DNA from 4 places in the Salinicoccus sp. ID82-1 genome. Region 1 is predicted to be linked to each of the others. Evidence: riboswitches for the same ligand, from Rfam matches in the RefSeq annotation. Region 1 holds a riboswitch; each other region holds the start of a gene.
What was found. Region 1 has a riboswitch for S-adenosylmethionine ahead of metK (methionine adenosyltransferase). Riboswitches for the same ligand answer to the same signal wherever they lie in the genome.
Positions count from the first base shown of each region.

Region 2: another riboswitch for S-adenosylmethionine. It lies ahead of J4760_RS02125 (methionine ABC transporter ATP-binding protein); the one in region 1 lies ahead of metK (methionine adenosyltransferase).
Region 3: another riboswitch for S-adenosylmethionine. It lies ahead of J4760_RS06990 (Na+/H+ antiporter NhaC family protein); the one in region 1 lies ahead of metK (methionine adenosyltransferase).
Region 4: another riboswitch for S-adenosylmethionine. It lies ahead of J4760_RS06970 (LLM class flavin-dependent oxidoreductase); the one in region 1 lies ahead of metK (methionine adenosyltransferase).

Region 1 covers NZ_JAGFLY010000001.1:958,086-961,989, forward strand. Annotated here, with positions in the region: gene J4760_RS04955 (hypothetical protein) at 1-71, shown strand, start outside; gene metK (methionine adenosyltransferase) at 116-1,309, opposite strand; SAM riboswitch class I at 1,400-1,505, opposite strand; gene pckA (phosphoenolpyruvate carboxykinase (ATP)) at 1,656-3,236, shown strand; gene J4760_RS04970 (NUDIX domain-containing protein) at 3,284-3,742, opposite strand; gene yidD (membrane protein insertion efficiency factor YidD) at 3,818-3,904, shown strand, end outside.
Region 2 covers NZ_JAGFLY010000001.1:424,973-428,876, forward strand. Annotated here, with positions in the region: gene J4760_RS02115 (GrpB family protein) at 1-596, opposite strand, end outside; gene J4760_RS02120 (hypothetical protein) at 697-1,257, opposite strand; SAM riboswitch class I at 1,468-1,571, shown strand; gene J4760_RS02125 (methionine ABC transporter ATP-binding protein) at 1,632-2,654, shown strand; gene J4760_RS02130 (methionine ABC transporter permease) at 2,638-3,297, shown strand; gene J4760_RS02135 (MetQ/NlpA family ABC transporter substrate-binding protein) at 3,299-3,904, shown strand, end outside.
Region 3 covers NZ_JAGFLY010000002.1:309,026-312,929, forward strand. Annotated here, with positions in the region: gene J4760_RS06985 (M20 metallopeptidase family protein) at 1-899, shown strand, start outside; gene J4760_RS06990 (Na+/H+ antiporter NhaC family protein) at 998-2,290, opposite strand; SAM riboswitch class I at 2,370-2,470, opposite strand; gene J4760_RS06995 (thioredoxin domain-containing protein) at 2,640-3,146, shown strand; gene J4760_RS07000 (LuxR C-terminal-related transcriptional regulator) at 3,262-3,904, shown strand, end outside.
Region 4 covers NZ_JAGFLY010000002.1:302,017-305,920, forward strand. Annotated here, with positions in the region: gene J4760_RS06965 (catalase) at 1-1,632, opposite strand, end outside; SAM riboswitch class I at 1,873-1,973, shown strand; gene J4760_RS06970 (LLM class flavin-dependent oxidoreductase) at 2,060-3,439, shown strand; gene J4760_RS06975 (sodium:solute symporter family transporter) at 3,452-3,904, shown strand, end outside.

The sequences.
Region 1 (3,904 bases):
AAGAGACAATGGAAGAGGAAACTACTGAAGAAATGACAATGGAAGAAGAGACATCTGAAGAGTCAGAGTAATTCTTATCCAATATAAAGTCCCGGACAAATGTCCGGGACTTTTTTTAGTTTACTTTGAGACTTGAGAGCGCCTCTTTCAATCGGGCTGCCTTATCCAGTCTTTCCCAGGGGAAATCATGGTCTTCTCTGCCGAAGTGGCCGTAGCTTGCAGTATTCTTATAGATTGGACGGCGCAGATCAAGCATCTCTATGATGCCGTCCGGAGATAGATTGAATGTTCTACGGATGACATTGACAATATCCGATTCCTTATAGTCTGAAGTACCGAAAGTATCCACGGATATGGACACAGGTTCACTGACTCCGATTGCATATGCAAGCTGTATTTCGCATGTGGAAGCAATTTCGGCTGCCACTATGTTTTTGGCAATATAACGTGCGGCATATGCTGCAGAACGGTCGACCTTGGTCGGGTCCTTGCCGCTGAAAGCACCACCGCCATGGCGGGCATAACCACCGTAGGTATCTACAATTATTTTCCTGCCGGTCAATCCTGCATCTCCTTGAGGTCCACCGATGACAAAACGCCCTGTCGGGTTGATGATATAGCGTGTATTTTCATCAAGAAGTTCTGCCGGCACCACTTCCTGGATGACGTGGGTGATCAGGTCCTCCTGGAGCGTCTTCGTTTCGACTTCTTCATGGTGCTGTGATGAAATGACGATGGTATCCACTCTTTTGACTGCATTATTTTCGTCATACTCAACAGTGACCTGCGTCTTCCCGTCCGGTCTCAAGTAGTCGATGATTCCATCTTTTCTGACCTGTGTCAGACGTCTTGATAATTTATGGGCCAATGAGATCGGCAGTGGCATCAGTTCCTCCGTTTCGTCGCAGGCGAAACCGAACATGAGCCCCTGGTCGCCGGCACCAGTTGAAACGGCTTCCGTCTCCCTTGTTTCGACAGCATTATTCACGCCTTGCGCAATATCCGAAGACTGTTCATCTATACCCGTCAATACGGACATCGTCTTGTAATCATAGCCGTATTTGGCACGGGTATATCCGATCTCCTTGACAGTCTCCCTCACTATTTTGGGGATATCGACGTAAGTATTTGTACTTATCTCTCCAACGATCATTGCCATACCAGTGTTGACAACTGTCTCACAGGCAACTCTTGCGTGCTGGTCCCCTTTTAGTATTTCATCCAGAATGGCGTCTGAAATCTGATCTGCAATCTTATCCGGATGTCCTTCCGTTACGGATTCGGAAGTGAAAAGTCTGCGTTCTGCCATTGAATATTTCTCCTTTATGATTATTAGCTATCTCCTGCTACCAAAAAATAAAGCCTTTTCTCAATAATACGAGAAAAGGCTTCGCTCTTCCCCTTATCGATCAGAATAACTTCTGCATCCTTTAGCACCTTTCTTTATAGAAAAGAGGTTGCTGGGCTTCGTCGGGTATGTTCCCTCCACCGGCTCTTGATAAGAGATAACTTCCCTATAATATACTATATGATTGCATTCAAATCAAGGCGATATTATTTTGTAAATATTATGTTACGACATTTATCAATGTGTTATACTAATTCGTGAAAGTATCATTTACTTTGCTAAATACATAAAAATGGGGGCAAAAATTATGACAAACCACTCAGAACTCATACAGAATCTGGTATCCAAAGAATCATCGCATTTCCAACTTTCTGTGTCTCAACTCGTCGAAAAATCCTTGAAAAGAAAAGAAGGCAAACTGACGGAAACAGGTGCTTTGCGTGCCGAGACAGGCAAGTACACCGGTCGCAGCCCCAAAGACCGTTTCATTGTCAAAGATGCAGTATCCGAGAACAAAGTGGACTGGGGAGAAGTCAATCAGCCGATTTCACAGGAAGTTTTCGATAACCTGTTCGAGAAGGTCATCGATCACCTTGGATCAAAGGAAGAAATCTTTGTTTTCAATGGCTATGCGGGTGCGGATGAGAAGACGCGTCTCAATCTCAGTGTAGTGAATGAGTTCAGCTGGCACAATATGTTTGCACGTACGATGTTCATCCGACCTGAAACGAAGGAAGAGGCGCTTGATATCGAATCACAGTTCACTATCGTATCTGCGCCGACTTTCAAAGCGGACCCATCGACTGACGGGACGGGATCGGAAGCTTTCATCATCGTTTCACTCGAGAAAGGCATCATACTGATCGGTGGTACCGAATATGCTGGTGAAATGAAGAAATCCATCTTCTCCATCATGAACTATCTCCTCCCCGAACAGGGTGTCATGAGCATGCACTGCTCCGCCAATGTTGGAGAAAACAAGGACGTCGCCCTTTTCTTCGGACTTTCCGGCACAGGCAAGACGACGCTTTCCGCCGATTCCCAAAGGGAACTCATAGGTGATGACGAGCACGGCTGGAATGAAGACGGGGTCTTCAATATCGAAGGCGGATGCTATGCAAAAACGATCAACCTTTCCCCCGAAAAGGAACCCGAAATCTTCAAAGCCATCAAATTCGGTTCTGTACTTGAAAATGTCGTCATGGATGAAGCAGGCGTACCGGACTATGATGATGGGTCGCTGACTGAGAATACACGTGCAGCCTACCCGATCGACCATATAGACAACGCACGCATACCATCCGTAGCCGGACACCCGACAACAATCATCTTCCTGACTGCAGATGCATTCGGTGTGCTCCCGCCGATTTCGAAGCTGACCAAAGAACAGGCGATGTACCACTTCCTGAGCGGATTCACATCGAAGCTTGCCGGTACGGAACGCGGAATCACGTCACCACAGCCTGTATTTTCAACATGCTTCGGCTCCCCTTTCCTACCACTGCATGCAACGACCTATGCAAACATGCTCGGCGATCTGATTGATGAGCATGGCGTGGATGTATATCTGGTCAACACCGGCTGGAGCGGTGGAGAATATGGTGTCGGCAAACGCATGGACCTTAAATATACACGTTCCATGGTAAGAAGAGCCATCAGTGGAGAACTCGCCCTCAATGCATTTGAAGAGGATTCCGTGTTCGGACTGAGCATTCCGGCTTTCGTTACCGGTGTCCCAAAGGAAATTCTGAACCCTCGCAATACATGGGTTTCCGAAGAAGCATATGACGAAAAAGCCCATAAATTGAAAGAATCATTCATAGAAAACTTCAAGAAGTTCGGAGCTGAATCCGAAGGCATTGCTGAAACAGGCGGCTTCAAACTCTAGATGAATAAAAATAATGCGCCGGATATCCTATTTGATATCCGGCGCATTTATTTGAAAAATTCGTCATTCCTGCTCATCTGATACAAGTAGTCGATGCAGGCATCATCCAGCAGGAAGCTTCTCCTGTCTTCCGGAATCTCCTCGATTGTCCTGTAGATGACCGGTCCGTGTGTTTCGCTGTATTCGCATATGAAGAATATATCCTTCACTTCAGCAAAGAATACAGCCTTAACAAATGGTTTTGCGTCATGCACAGTATACGCACCGATGTATTTGACTGCATCAAGGCTCGCGCCCGTCTCTTCGAACACTTCCCTGTGCAGCGCTTCCTCGGGACTTTCTCCTGCTTCGATCTTGCCGCCCGGGAACTCTATTCCGCGGGTTCTATGATCGGTCAGCAGATATTTTCCATCCATTCTGCAGATGCAGAGTATGTGACCAGGTGGTGCATCAGAGCCGAGTTCCAACGTGACCTTCCTGCCTTTATGGTCTTTGAATCGAAGCATGCTATCATCTCCAAATTTGCTTAAATCCAGTGTACCCTATATCATAATAGTATTAAATGCTGGAGCGGTGATTATATGAAAACAATCCTTCTATGGCTGATGCGCTTCTATCAGAAAGCGATCTCCCCCATGTTTCCACCGAGCTGCCGGTTCAATCCGACA
Region 2 (3,904 bases), 530 kb from region 1:
GAATCAAAAGACAGTGTTAGCAACTCATGAATTCCATCATCTTTTTCACGTATGATAAATCCTATGACAGAAACCTTCTTATTTTGACTCGCCCAGTTGATCGCACTTTCTGCCAGCTCGTTTACTAGTGAAGACTTCATTTTCTGGTACTCTTCAACATTAAAAACCTGTTGCACGCTGAGCTCCTTTTTAAGGCGTTTGTACTTTGCTGCTTCTTGTGGATTTTCAACCAGATAATCTCTAAAAGCCAAATGTCTACTAACTTCGCTTTTGCCTGATTGGTAAATATGTACGTGGTGTGTTCTGCTGCTATTTATATGCTTAACAAAAAATCGTCTGCCAGCTATTCCGTTCTCTCCTTTTACAGTATACCCAAGCTTAGTCATCATAGTATTATATGAATCTACGTGTTGAACATTTTGAACTTCTACCAGAATATCGATTATAGGTTTGGCGACCATTTCCGGGATTGCAGTACTTCCAATGTGGTGTATGTCCAATAGCTCTTCAGCAAAAACTGCCTGTATCTTCTTAGCTTCTCTGTTAAAGTCATCTTCCCAGCTTTTTCTGTAAGAAACCAACTCCAGCTTTCGCATAAATTCACCCTGTCTTTTTTATGTTAGGTTCTGTATCCATTAGTTATATTTTTGCCATCTATTTTCGTTCTAATTCAAGCCTCTTTAGATATTGCTCATATTACTCGGTTTTACCATGATCAACCGCAAAGCTGAAAACGAGCTTCAAAACATATAAGGCGAGCAGTCCATTCAGAATAAAATGTGTGTCAGAGAGCAGCGTCAGTATGCCGAGTCCCAGTAGGGCAGATGCCATTCCAGCAGTACGCTGTAGGTCTCTTTTTTCAATTCTGGTAATAATCCATGCGACAGATATGGTGAAAATCCAGATGATTGCACATAATGAAAAATTGCCGAAGATCCAGCCGAGTATCAGTGGCTGGACGTGGATGGTCAGAAATACCAACCTGGCTTCAGGACTTCCCTGATAGTATTCATTCGTACCTTTTGTAACATTGGCCACCACACCCCCGGTGATATCGAGTGTCAGTATGACCAGTAGTATCATCTTCCACACTGCGAGCTCTGACCATTCATCAAATGTGTGAAAAAGCAGTATTGAGGAAAGAAGAATGCAGCTCGCCAGCACAATGGCCAACTCCGCCTTTGTTGTCCTTCTGCCAAAAAGTTCATGGAGAAGTTTGGGGACGGGCAATGTCTTTTTGGATATTTTCTTGTTCATCCTGAACACGTTCCTTCATGCATCAAAAGTGAAGCTGACTGCTGCGTCTATTATTCTGCAGATGTACTGTTTCGATGAAAGTGTTCCAATCATATCTATTATATACCGATAGAGTAGAAACAGTTGGTTATCAAGTTTCGTAAATCCAAACTATCTGAATGTTGACATTTCTCCTGGTGTCATGTAGAGTTATCATCATTCAACTGAATACTGTTATCCAGAGAAGTGGAGGGAATAGGCCCTTTGAAGCTTCAGCAGCAGGCTCACCCGGGTACTGTGCTAAATCCTACAAGCGGAGGCTTGGCAGATAATTGTAGAAACCATTTGCCATTTCGGCAGATGGTTTTTTTATTTTACATAGAGGATGTGATCGGATGGCAATTGTACTTGAAGATGTATCAAAGACGTACGAAGTGAATGGCAGGAAAGTGGAGGCTCTGAAAAAGCTGTCCTTATCGATATGTGACGGGGAGATATTCGGCATCATCGGTTTCAGTGGTGCAGGGAAGAGTACGCTGCTCAGGCTGATCAACCTTCTGGAGCATCCGAGTTCCGGCAGGGTCAGTGTCAATGGGACGGAACTCAATTCGCTCTCAGGGCAGGATCTAAGAAATAAAAGGCAGAAGATCGGCATGATCTTCCAGCAGTTCAACCTGATCGAGTCGAAGACTGTCTATCAAAACATCGAGTTTGTTCTGAAGGCAAGCAGATACGACAAGAAGAAGGTCAAAGGTCGTATAGAAGAGCTGCTTGCGCTTGTGGGCTTGAGCGACAAGGCGGACAGCTACCCTGGCAATCTGAGTGGCGGACAGAAGCAGCGGGTCGGCATCGCCAGGGCTTTGGCGAACCATCCGGAAGTACTGCTCTGCGATGAAGCGACCAGTGCACTGGATCCGGATACGACGAAGACGATATTGAAGCTGCTCAAGAGGATCAACAAGGAGCTTGGCATCACCATCGTTCTGATTACACATGAAATGGAAGTCATCAAGGAGATTGCTGACAGGGTCGGGGTCATGACGGCGGGAGAGATTGTGGAGAGTGATGATGTCTACAGCATTTTCAGCCATCCAAAGCACGCAGTGACGAAAGGGTTCGTCCAGGACATCTACGATTTCATTATTCCGGCACACATTGAAATCAATGAGCGATCCGAGGTCATCACCATCAAGTTTCTGAATGAGAATGCAGAGGCGAACTATGTCAATCAGCTCTATCGTCATTTCGACTGTGACATCAGCATACTGAACGGGCGGATCGAATACATCCATGATATGCCGCTCGGCTTCCTGATGCTGCATGTCAAAGGTGATCCTGAAGAAATCACAAGGCTCAAAATATTCATCGACGAATCCAATGGCATAGAAAGGGCTGAAATCCATGCAGAGACTGTCTGAAATTGCACCGCTGCTATACCGTGCACTGCTTGAAACCACGCTAATGGTATCGGTCTCCATATTCTTTGCGGTACTTGTCGGACTGCCGCTCGGCATACTGCTGTATGTTACAGCAAACCCGCTGCTGTTCAGAATAAAGCCGTTGAACCAGGTTCTAGGCGCCATCACCAACGTCATCCGTTCGTTTCCTTTCATCATACTCATCGTGGCCATCATGCCGGTGGCAACATGGCTGACAAACAGCTCGCACGGTCCTGTATTTGCCAGCGTGGCACTGTCCATCGCAGCAATACCGCTCTTTGCCAGACTAGCTGAGACGAGTTTCAATGGCGTCAGCAAAGGGGTCATCGAAGCGAGCATCGCAGGCGGGGCTTCCCTGCCGCTAATCATTACGGATGTACTCATACCTGAAGCGCGCCGTGGTCTCACCCAGGGCATCACGCTGACAATCATCTCCATCATCGCTTTCAGTGCGACTGCAGGTGTCGTCGGGGGTGGCGGCATCGGCGATCTGGCCATCCGCTATGGATACTACCGCTATGACACAGTGACAATGGTTGCCACTGTCGTCGTCCTGATCATCATCGTACAGCTTGTACAGCTGATCGGAGATTTTTTGACCAGAAGACAGGAGGGGAACTGATATGCGAGGAATATTGATATTTCTAGCTTCGACTCTGGCAGTCATCATCGGCTCCAGTGCATTGCTGTATGAAGGAGAAGGGGAAGTCATCACAATCGGTGCTTCCACTGGACCTTACAGTGACATGGTGAATTTTGCCCTGAAGCCGGCACTTGAGGACCAGGGCTATACGGTTGAAATCGTCGAGTACACCGACTACATACAGCCGAATAATGCGCTGCATAATGGGGATCTCGATGCCAATCTATACCAGAACAAGTCCTTCATGTCCGATTTCAATGAAGAAAACGGTACGGACTTCACCAATCTCATCCAGGTCCCGACGGCGCCGATGGGGCTTTATTCCAGTGAATACGAATCATTGGAGGAGATCGAAAATGGCAGCGAAGTCGCACTGCCGCTCGATCCGGTCAACTCGTCCAGAGGCTTCCATACGCTCGTTGATGCCGGACTGATCGAAATTGCCGAGGATGCCAATATGCTCGCAGTCGAGGAATCTGATATCATACAGAATAACAAGAACCTGGAATTCGTCTATCAGGATTCCGGCCAGCTGCCAAGAAGCGTGGATCAGATCGGACTGTCGCTTGTACCCGGGAACTTTGCT
Region 3 (3,904 bases), on a different contig from region 1:
TCGCTTCTGAAAATGAAGGCGCGATGCATGCATGCGGTCATGATGGGCACGCGGCGATTCTGCTCGGTGCCGCAAAAGTGCTCGTGCAGAACCTCGATGTACTGCACGGGGAAGTGTACTTGATTTTCCAGCATGCAGAGGAAGTGCCGCCGGGCGGTGCTGCTGAAATGGTGGCGACCGGGTTGTTCGATGACCTCGACTTCATCTACGGCCAGCATCTGTTCACACCGATTCCGACCGGTCGGATCGGCATCAAGAGTGGACCAATCACATCCAATTCGGACAGTTTCGACCTGAAGATCCAAGGCAGCGGTGGACATGCCTCCCAGCCTGAAAATGCCATCGACCCGATCATCATCGGAGGCCAGATTCTGAACCAGTTCCAGACCATCGTCTCCCGGATCACATCACCACTCGATTCGGTCGTCATCTCAACGACCAAGTTCCATTCCGGCAGTGCGAAGAACATCATTCCGGATACTGCGATGCTTGAAGGCAGCGTGCGGACGTTGAGCGATGAGACACGTGCTGTTGTCAGTGAACGAATGGAAAAAGCGGTCGAGAGCGTATGTGCCATGTATGGTGCCACATATGAATTTTCATTCAATGTCGGCTATTCCGCTGTTGTGAACGACGAAGCGATGACTGAAAGAGTGAAGGAGATTGCTGTGTCGGAGTTCGGGGACAAAGTATTCGAATTCCCACTCGCCATGGGCGGCGAGGACTTCTCCGCCTTCTCCCGCGTCATTCCTGCAACCTATGCATGGATCGGAGCCGGCAATAAGGAGAAGGATATGGAATATCCGCACCACCATCCGAAGTTCGGCATCGATGAAGACGGCTTCATCGATGGCGTCAAAATGATGGTGCATACCGCACTCGGGATGACAAAGGGATAGCACAAGCAAAAAGCCTGATCTCGAGATGAAATGTCATCTTGAGACCAGGCTCTTCTTATTTTTCCATATGACAGGTGGTCTGCCATCTTGCATGAAAATCACGCCGTCTTCTTCCTCGGAAAGCCGATCAGTATGGCGATAATACCGCAGATGAGCAGTGTAGCCGGGTAGATGGAGTACGGAATCATGGCAACGGGTGAAATTGTGGCGAGCCCAGCTGCGGCGAGCATCTGTCCACCGTAGGGGATGAGGCCCTGGAAGGCGGCAGCGAAAATATCGAGCAGACTGGCTGACTTTCTGCGGTCGACACCGTATTCGTCGGCGATATCCTTGGCAAGCGGGCCGGTGATGATGATGGATATCGTGTTGTTGGCTGTACTCAGATCCGTCGCGCTGACAAGCGCGGCGATGCCGAATTCGGCACCCTTTTTGGAACGGATTCTGCTGGTGATGAAATGCAGCAGATAGTCGATACCGCCATAGTGCTGGATCAGCGCAATGAGTCCGCCGATCAGAATGGCGATGATGGCAATATTCTGCATATTGTCGATGCCTTCTCCAGCGGCTGCGATGAATGAAGTGAACGTGTAGGAGCCATCAATCAGACCAATCAGTCCGGCGAATACGGTACCGCCGATCAGTACGATCAGCACGTTGACACCGAGCAGTGCGATGACCAGCACAGCCAGATAGGGCAGCACTTTGATGAGGCTATAATCAAGATCTGTTGCAGGTGTCGTCGTCTGGCCGGCTGTAATGAACCATAGGATGATGATGGTCGCTATGGCTCCAGGCAGTACGATGAAGAAATTCGTCTTGAACTTGTCGACCATCCGGACCTCCTGGGACTGTGTGGAGACGATGGTCGTATCGGAGATGACGGACAGATTGTCCCCGAACATGGCACCACCGATGACGGTCGCCAGTGCCAGTGCAAGCGGCAGATCCGTCTGTCCGGCGATACCGATGGCGATTGGTGCCAGAGCGACGACTGTACCTGTGGATGTTCCCATGGAGATGGAAATGAAACAGCAGATGATGAACAGGCCGACCAGCAGTAGATTGCTCGGCAGCAGTGACAGACCGAGATTGACTGTCGACTCCACGGCACCCATGTTTTCAGCGACTTGCGAGAATGCACCGGCAAGCAGGAAGATGAGTACCATCAGCATGATATTCTCACGGCCTGCTCCTCTGGTGAATATGGCAATCTTTTCACTCAGCCGATCGTTCGGCTTCAGCAGTACAGCGACAATGATGGCAATAAAGAGCGCAACGGTAATCGGCATTGCCTTGAAGTCCTGTACAGCGATGCCGGTTCCGATGAACAGTGCCACGAAGACGAGAAGGGGGAGTAGCGCGAGAGGATTCCCTCGGTTGTTATTTTTCATAATGTATACCTCCAGTGGATGATTGGTCCAGAGAAACAAAAAAGCCCACTCCATAAAGAAGAGGGCAGCGATCCATCTCTTCTTATCTTTCAAGCACTAGGCTTCTGGAATTGGCACGGGGCTCAAAGAGCTGCTGCCGAGGCTTCGAAGGGCCAGTCCCTCCACCTCTCTGGATAAGAATCATTCGATTTAATTTTAAACAAACTTTACCGCCTTTTTACTGCCATGTCAACGAGAAATAATTTTGACTCATCATTTTGAAATTGTGTAATTATTCAATCTTTTAAATTTCTGGAAATTCCTCTATACTTGAATGGCAAATCAGAACGATGGAAGGGAGCGTTACCATATGGAACATGCACCACCTCTTATTCTGGGTCGCAGTGACGCCGGAAAACAGGTAGAAGTATTTCTGAATACCGCCTGCCCCTATTGTGTCAATTTCTTTCTGGCAGCACACGAGGTACTGATGCCACGAGTCGAAGCGGGGGAAGTAGGATACGCCATCAAACACTATGACAAGCCTAAAGTGAGACTGCTGCACGGAGCAATCGCCAACCTGCATATCGACTACAATCAGCCGGAGCGTGCGTATGAACTTCTGCATTCCCTTTTTAGAACCCAGCGGGAATGGCGTCTATTGGACAGTGGTGAGATCGAAAAGATGATGCAGCAGGAGTATGGATGCAGCGAGCAGCGCAGCACAATGAATCTGAGCCTTGATATTACAAAAGAAGCATTGGAACGCTCCATTACAGCGGTTCCGACGGTCTTCATCAATGATGAGAAGTTCGCCTTCGAAAGTCTCGGACCTGCAGGGGACATCGCAGAAAGACTGGACCGGGCAATTGACTGAAATTGAATTTATTTACATGCACTCTACATATTTCTAGTATCTTCGGGTAAAATTTTAAAGAGACTTCCCGGTATACTGATACAACCGAAGAAATCTGCAGAGGAGATGTTGGATGATGGCTACAGCGATTGAGTTGATAGAGAAGTTTCAGCAGACTTTCGCATCACAGTATGGATTGACGTTCTTTCTCACTGATGAAAAAGGGGAAATGGTCACCTCGGTCGAGGGAAACAACAGACTGTGCATGGTCATGCTGGAGCAAGAAGGACTTTTGGAGGAAATTGAAGGCATACTGAAAAACAACGAAAGAATCAGCAGATCCCTGATCTACGAAGTGGGCTCGGGCATCCATGTCATGGTATCCCCGGTCACTGATGAACAGGGCGCAACATACTATCTATGGGCAGGTGTGCTTGTGGAGCAGGATGCTGAAGTGCAGGGATATTTGAAAACAGCGGAGACGATCCCTGTACTGCATGAAGCAGACCGTAAGGAGTGGATAGACCTCATCGACCGCATGGCAGAGCTTGCCTCCCTTTGCATGAGAAATGAAGCCCACACGCCGCTCGCCGGATTCTGCATGGAGAAATTCAGGAAGTATATGCAGGAGCATAAGGACGCCAGTGCGGAAATGTTCTCCCAGGTGACCGGGAAAGATGGAGAAATCGACTTCATGGGGATAGCGGAACAGACAGGCGAAGATACATATACGGTCACAAAGATCATGGGCGAGGAAGCGGAAGTGCTGAAGGGCAGGA
Region 4 (3,904 bases), on a different contig from region 1:
TTTATCCACTGCTTCTTCTGTGGCCTTCTGCTGGCTCTTGGTACCTTTGCCGTATCTGGACTGCTCTCCGGCTTCACGGCCTGGCATTTCCTCTTCCTGCATGTCTTTCATTTCCTGGGTTTTCTTTTCGATGCCTTCTTTGACAAGGCGGCCGTATTCTTCGTCGGCCTGGCTGAAGTGATAGACCATTGCTTCCTGGATGCGTTCGTCACACTGTGACAGCACGTTCGAAAGGTTGCTGATCAGTTCTTCGCGCTCCCAGTCGGCCAGGTTGCGGTAGGTTTCGCCGGCCTGTCCATAGTTGTTCGGACGATCGATCGGCTTGGTCATTGCTGCTGCATTGTATGTCGGCTGATGCTGAGGTGCTTTTTCTTCCGCTTCCTCGAGTCCGCCGATCATGGATGGTTCGTAGTTGATGCTCGGGTCGCTGCTGCCTTCCTCCGGATTGCGGTGATCGAGCTGGCCGCGATGCTGGTTGGTGCGCACTTTGTTCTTCGGTGCGTTGACCGGCACTTGAAGGTAGTTGGCACCAACGCGATAGCGCTGCGTATCGGAGTAGGAGAACGTCCGGCCAATCAGCATCTTGTCATCGGAGAAGTCCATGCCATCGACGAGGACACCGGTACCGAATGACGCCTGTTCGATTTGTGCGTGGAAGTCGGTCGGATTCTCATCGAGTACCATGCGGCCGACAGGCAGCCAAGGGAACTGGTCCTCGGGCCAGAGTTTCGTATCATCAAGCGGATCGAAATCGAGTTCCTCATGGTAGCCGTCCTCCATGATCTGGACGAACAGTTCCCATTCCGGATACTCGCCACGCTCGATTGCTGTATAGAGGTCCTGTGTGGCATGGGCGACGTTCCGTGACTGGATATAGTTTGCATCCTCCTGTGTCAGGTTGCGGATGCCCTGCTTCGGTTCCCAGTGGTACTTGACGAGTACAGCTTCACCTTCATCATTCACCCATTTATACGTGTTGACCCCGGACCCCTGCATATGACGGTACGTCGCAGGAATGCCCCACGGGGAAAACAGGAAGGTGATCATGTGCGTCGCTTCCGGTGAGCGGGAGACGAAATCGAACATGCGTGTCGGATCAGGGACGTTCGATACCGGATCGGCCTTGAAGGCGTGGATCATATCCGGGAATTTCATGGCATCACGGATGAAGAAGATTTTCAGATTGTTGCCGACGAGGTCCCAGTTGCCGTCCTCAGTATACATTTTTACAGCAAATCCTCTCGGATCCCGTTCCGTTTCCGGTGAGTCCTTGGCACCTGCAACGGTGGAGAAGCGTACCATGAGCGGTGTCTTCTTCCCTTCGCCCGAGAATACTTTTGCACGGGTATATTTCTCGACCGGCTCATCGCCGACCTTGCCGTACGTCTCGAAGTAGCCGAATGCGCCGGTACCACGTGCGTGAACGACACGCTCCGGCACTTCCTCACGGTCGAAGTGGGACATCTTCTCAAGGAAATGATAGTTCTCCATCGTCGCCGGTCCCCGGTCACCGATGGTGCGCAAATTCTGGTTATCTGTAACAGGGCGGCCCTGGCGGGTCGTCAGTGTATCGCGTTTCGCTTCCTTCTCGCGTGGGATTTCATTTTCCTTCTGATAGTTCTTATCTGCCAAAATCAAAACCTCCTATGAAATAGTCATTCAACCAAAATCGTATGGTACTGAAAACATATCAATCGGATAGGCTATAATTTATAATTCTTCTAATCTGTACACTTATGATTATAGATTCTGAAATATTCAAAATCAAACGATACGGCGCATTATAATTCCTATTTAAATACTATAATTTACTATTGACACCATTGCTGTGATGGTATATTCTAGTCATCACAACTTAATATTTTCTGAATATTCTTATCCAGAGAGGTGGAGGGACTGGCCCTTTGAAGCCTCGGCAACAGACCAATTGTGTACTGTGCCAATTCCAGTAGCGACTTGCTAGAAGATAAGAAGGGATGCATGTATTCATATATACAGAAGCCCCCTCTTCTTATCTTAAAGAAGTGGGGGCTTTTATTTTGAAAATGGAGGCATGACTATGACAAAGAAGCAGATTCATCTGAATGGATTCATCCAGAACTCGCCATCACCGCACTCTACAGGACTATGGAAGCATGAAAAGGATCAGGGCACCCACCACAACCGCCTGGACTACTGGACGGATGCGGCAAAGACACTTGAACGGGGAAAGTTTGACGCAATGTTCATTGCAGATGTACTGGGTACATACAGCGTCTATGGAGACAGCCATGATGCGGCGGTGAAGCATGCCGTCCAGCTGCCTGCCCACGATCCGACACTCGTGATTCCGGCCATGGCGGCAGTCACGAAGCACCTTGGGTTTGCACCGACGATATCGACGACATATGCCCAGCCCTACGCCCTGGCACGGCAGCTTTCGACACTCGATCATCTGACAGAGGGCAGGGTCGCCTGGAATGTCGTGACATCCTACCTCGAGAGCGAAGCGGTGAACCTCGGCCTCAAGACACGGCTGCCGAAGGAGATGCGCTACAACCGTGCCGATGAATTCCTCGAAGTCGTCTATAAGCTGTGGGAGGACAGCTGGGAAAATGATGCGGTCATATATGACCGGGTCAGTGATACATTCGCTGATCCGCAGAAAGTGCATCTGATCGATCATCATGGCGAATTCTTCGACGTACCGGGACCGCACCTTGTTGAACCTTCACCGCAGCGGACACCGGTACTTTTCCAGGCTGGTGCATCGCCGAAAGGGCGTGACTTTGCAGCAAAGCATGCAGAAGCGGTCTTCACGAAAAACCATTCGCTCGCCGCCCTCTCGGCCTATGTGAAGGATATAAGAGAACGTACTGTAGCACAGGGGCGGCAGGCGGATGATATCAAAGTATTTCCGATGATCCTGCCGATTGTCGGCCGTACGGAAGCGGAAGCATATGAGAAATATGAAGCGCTGAAAGACAGCGTCAGCTATGAAGGGACGGCGGCACTGCTGTCCGGTCACACCGGCATCGACTTCTCCCGATATGATCCGGACCAGTACATTGAAGATATTGAGACAAATGCAGTACAGGGGAATCTTGATATGTATGCAAAAGACCCGGACCGCAGATGGACATTGCGGGAGGCGATCAAAAATCATGGTCTCGGCAACGGCACAGTGAAGTTCATAGGGACACCAAAACAGATTGCGGACCGGATTGAAGAATGGGCGACCGAAGGGGACGCCGATGGGTTCAACGTGGCCCAGGGGGATTCACCGGGGACTTTCGAGGCGTTCGTGGACCTTGTCGTCCCTGAACTTCAGGCGCGCGGCATCTACCGCACCGAATATGAAGGAGAGACGCTGCGTGAGAACATGTTCGGCAAGGGCAGGGCACATATTGCGGAGAACCATCCAGCGAGAAGACAGAAACTGGCCAGTCATATCAAATAGGAGGGGATGTTCATGGAACTGATCACTTTATATACATGGATTGGTTTCGCAGTATTTCTGCTGCTGATGGCGGCAGTCGGCTATCTGAGTTCAAAGAAGATGAAGACGATGAGCGATTTTGCGATCGGGAACGGTCTCGGCCCGTATGTGCTCGGCTTTTCATTTGCAGCGACATACTTGAGTGCTGCAACATTTCTCGGCTACCCGGGATGGTCCTATGAGTGGGGACTGTCCAACCTCTGGCTGTTTCTGGCCATGATCGGCGGTGGACCGATCGGCGTGCTGATGGTGGCCAAGCGGATCAGAAGGCTCAACACGAAGCAGAAATCCCTGTCCCTGCCGGACTGGCTGGGAGATTTCTATAACAGTGACATCCTAAGAGTGGGCACTGCACTGATCCTGCTGTTCAACATATTCTATATTGCCGCCCAGTTCGTCGCCGGGGCGAGAATCTTCGAATACCTG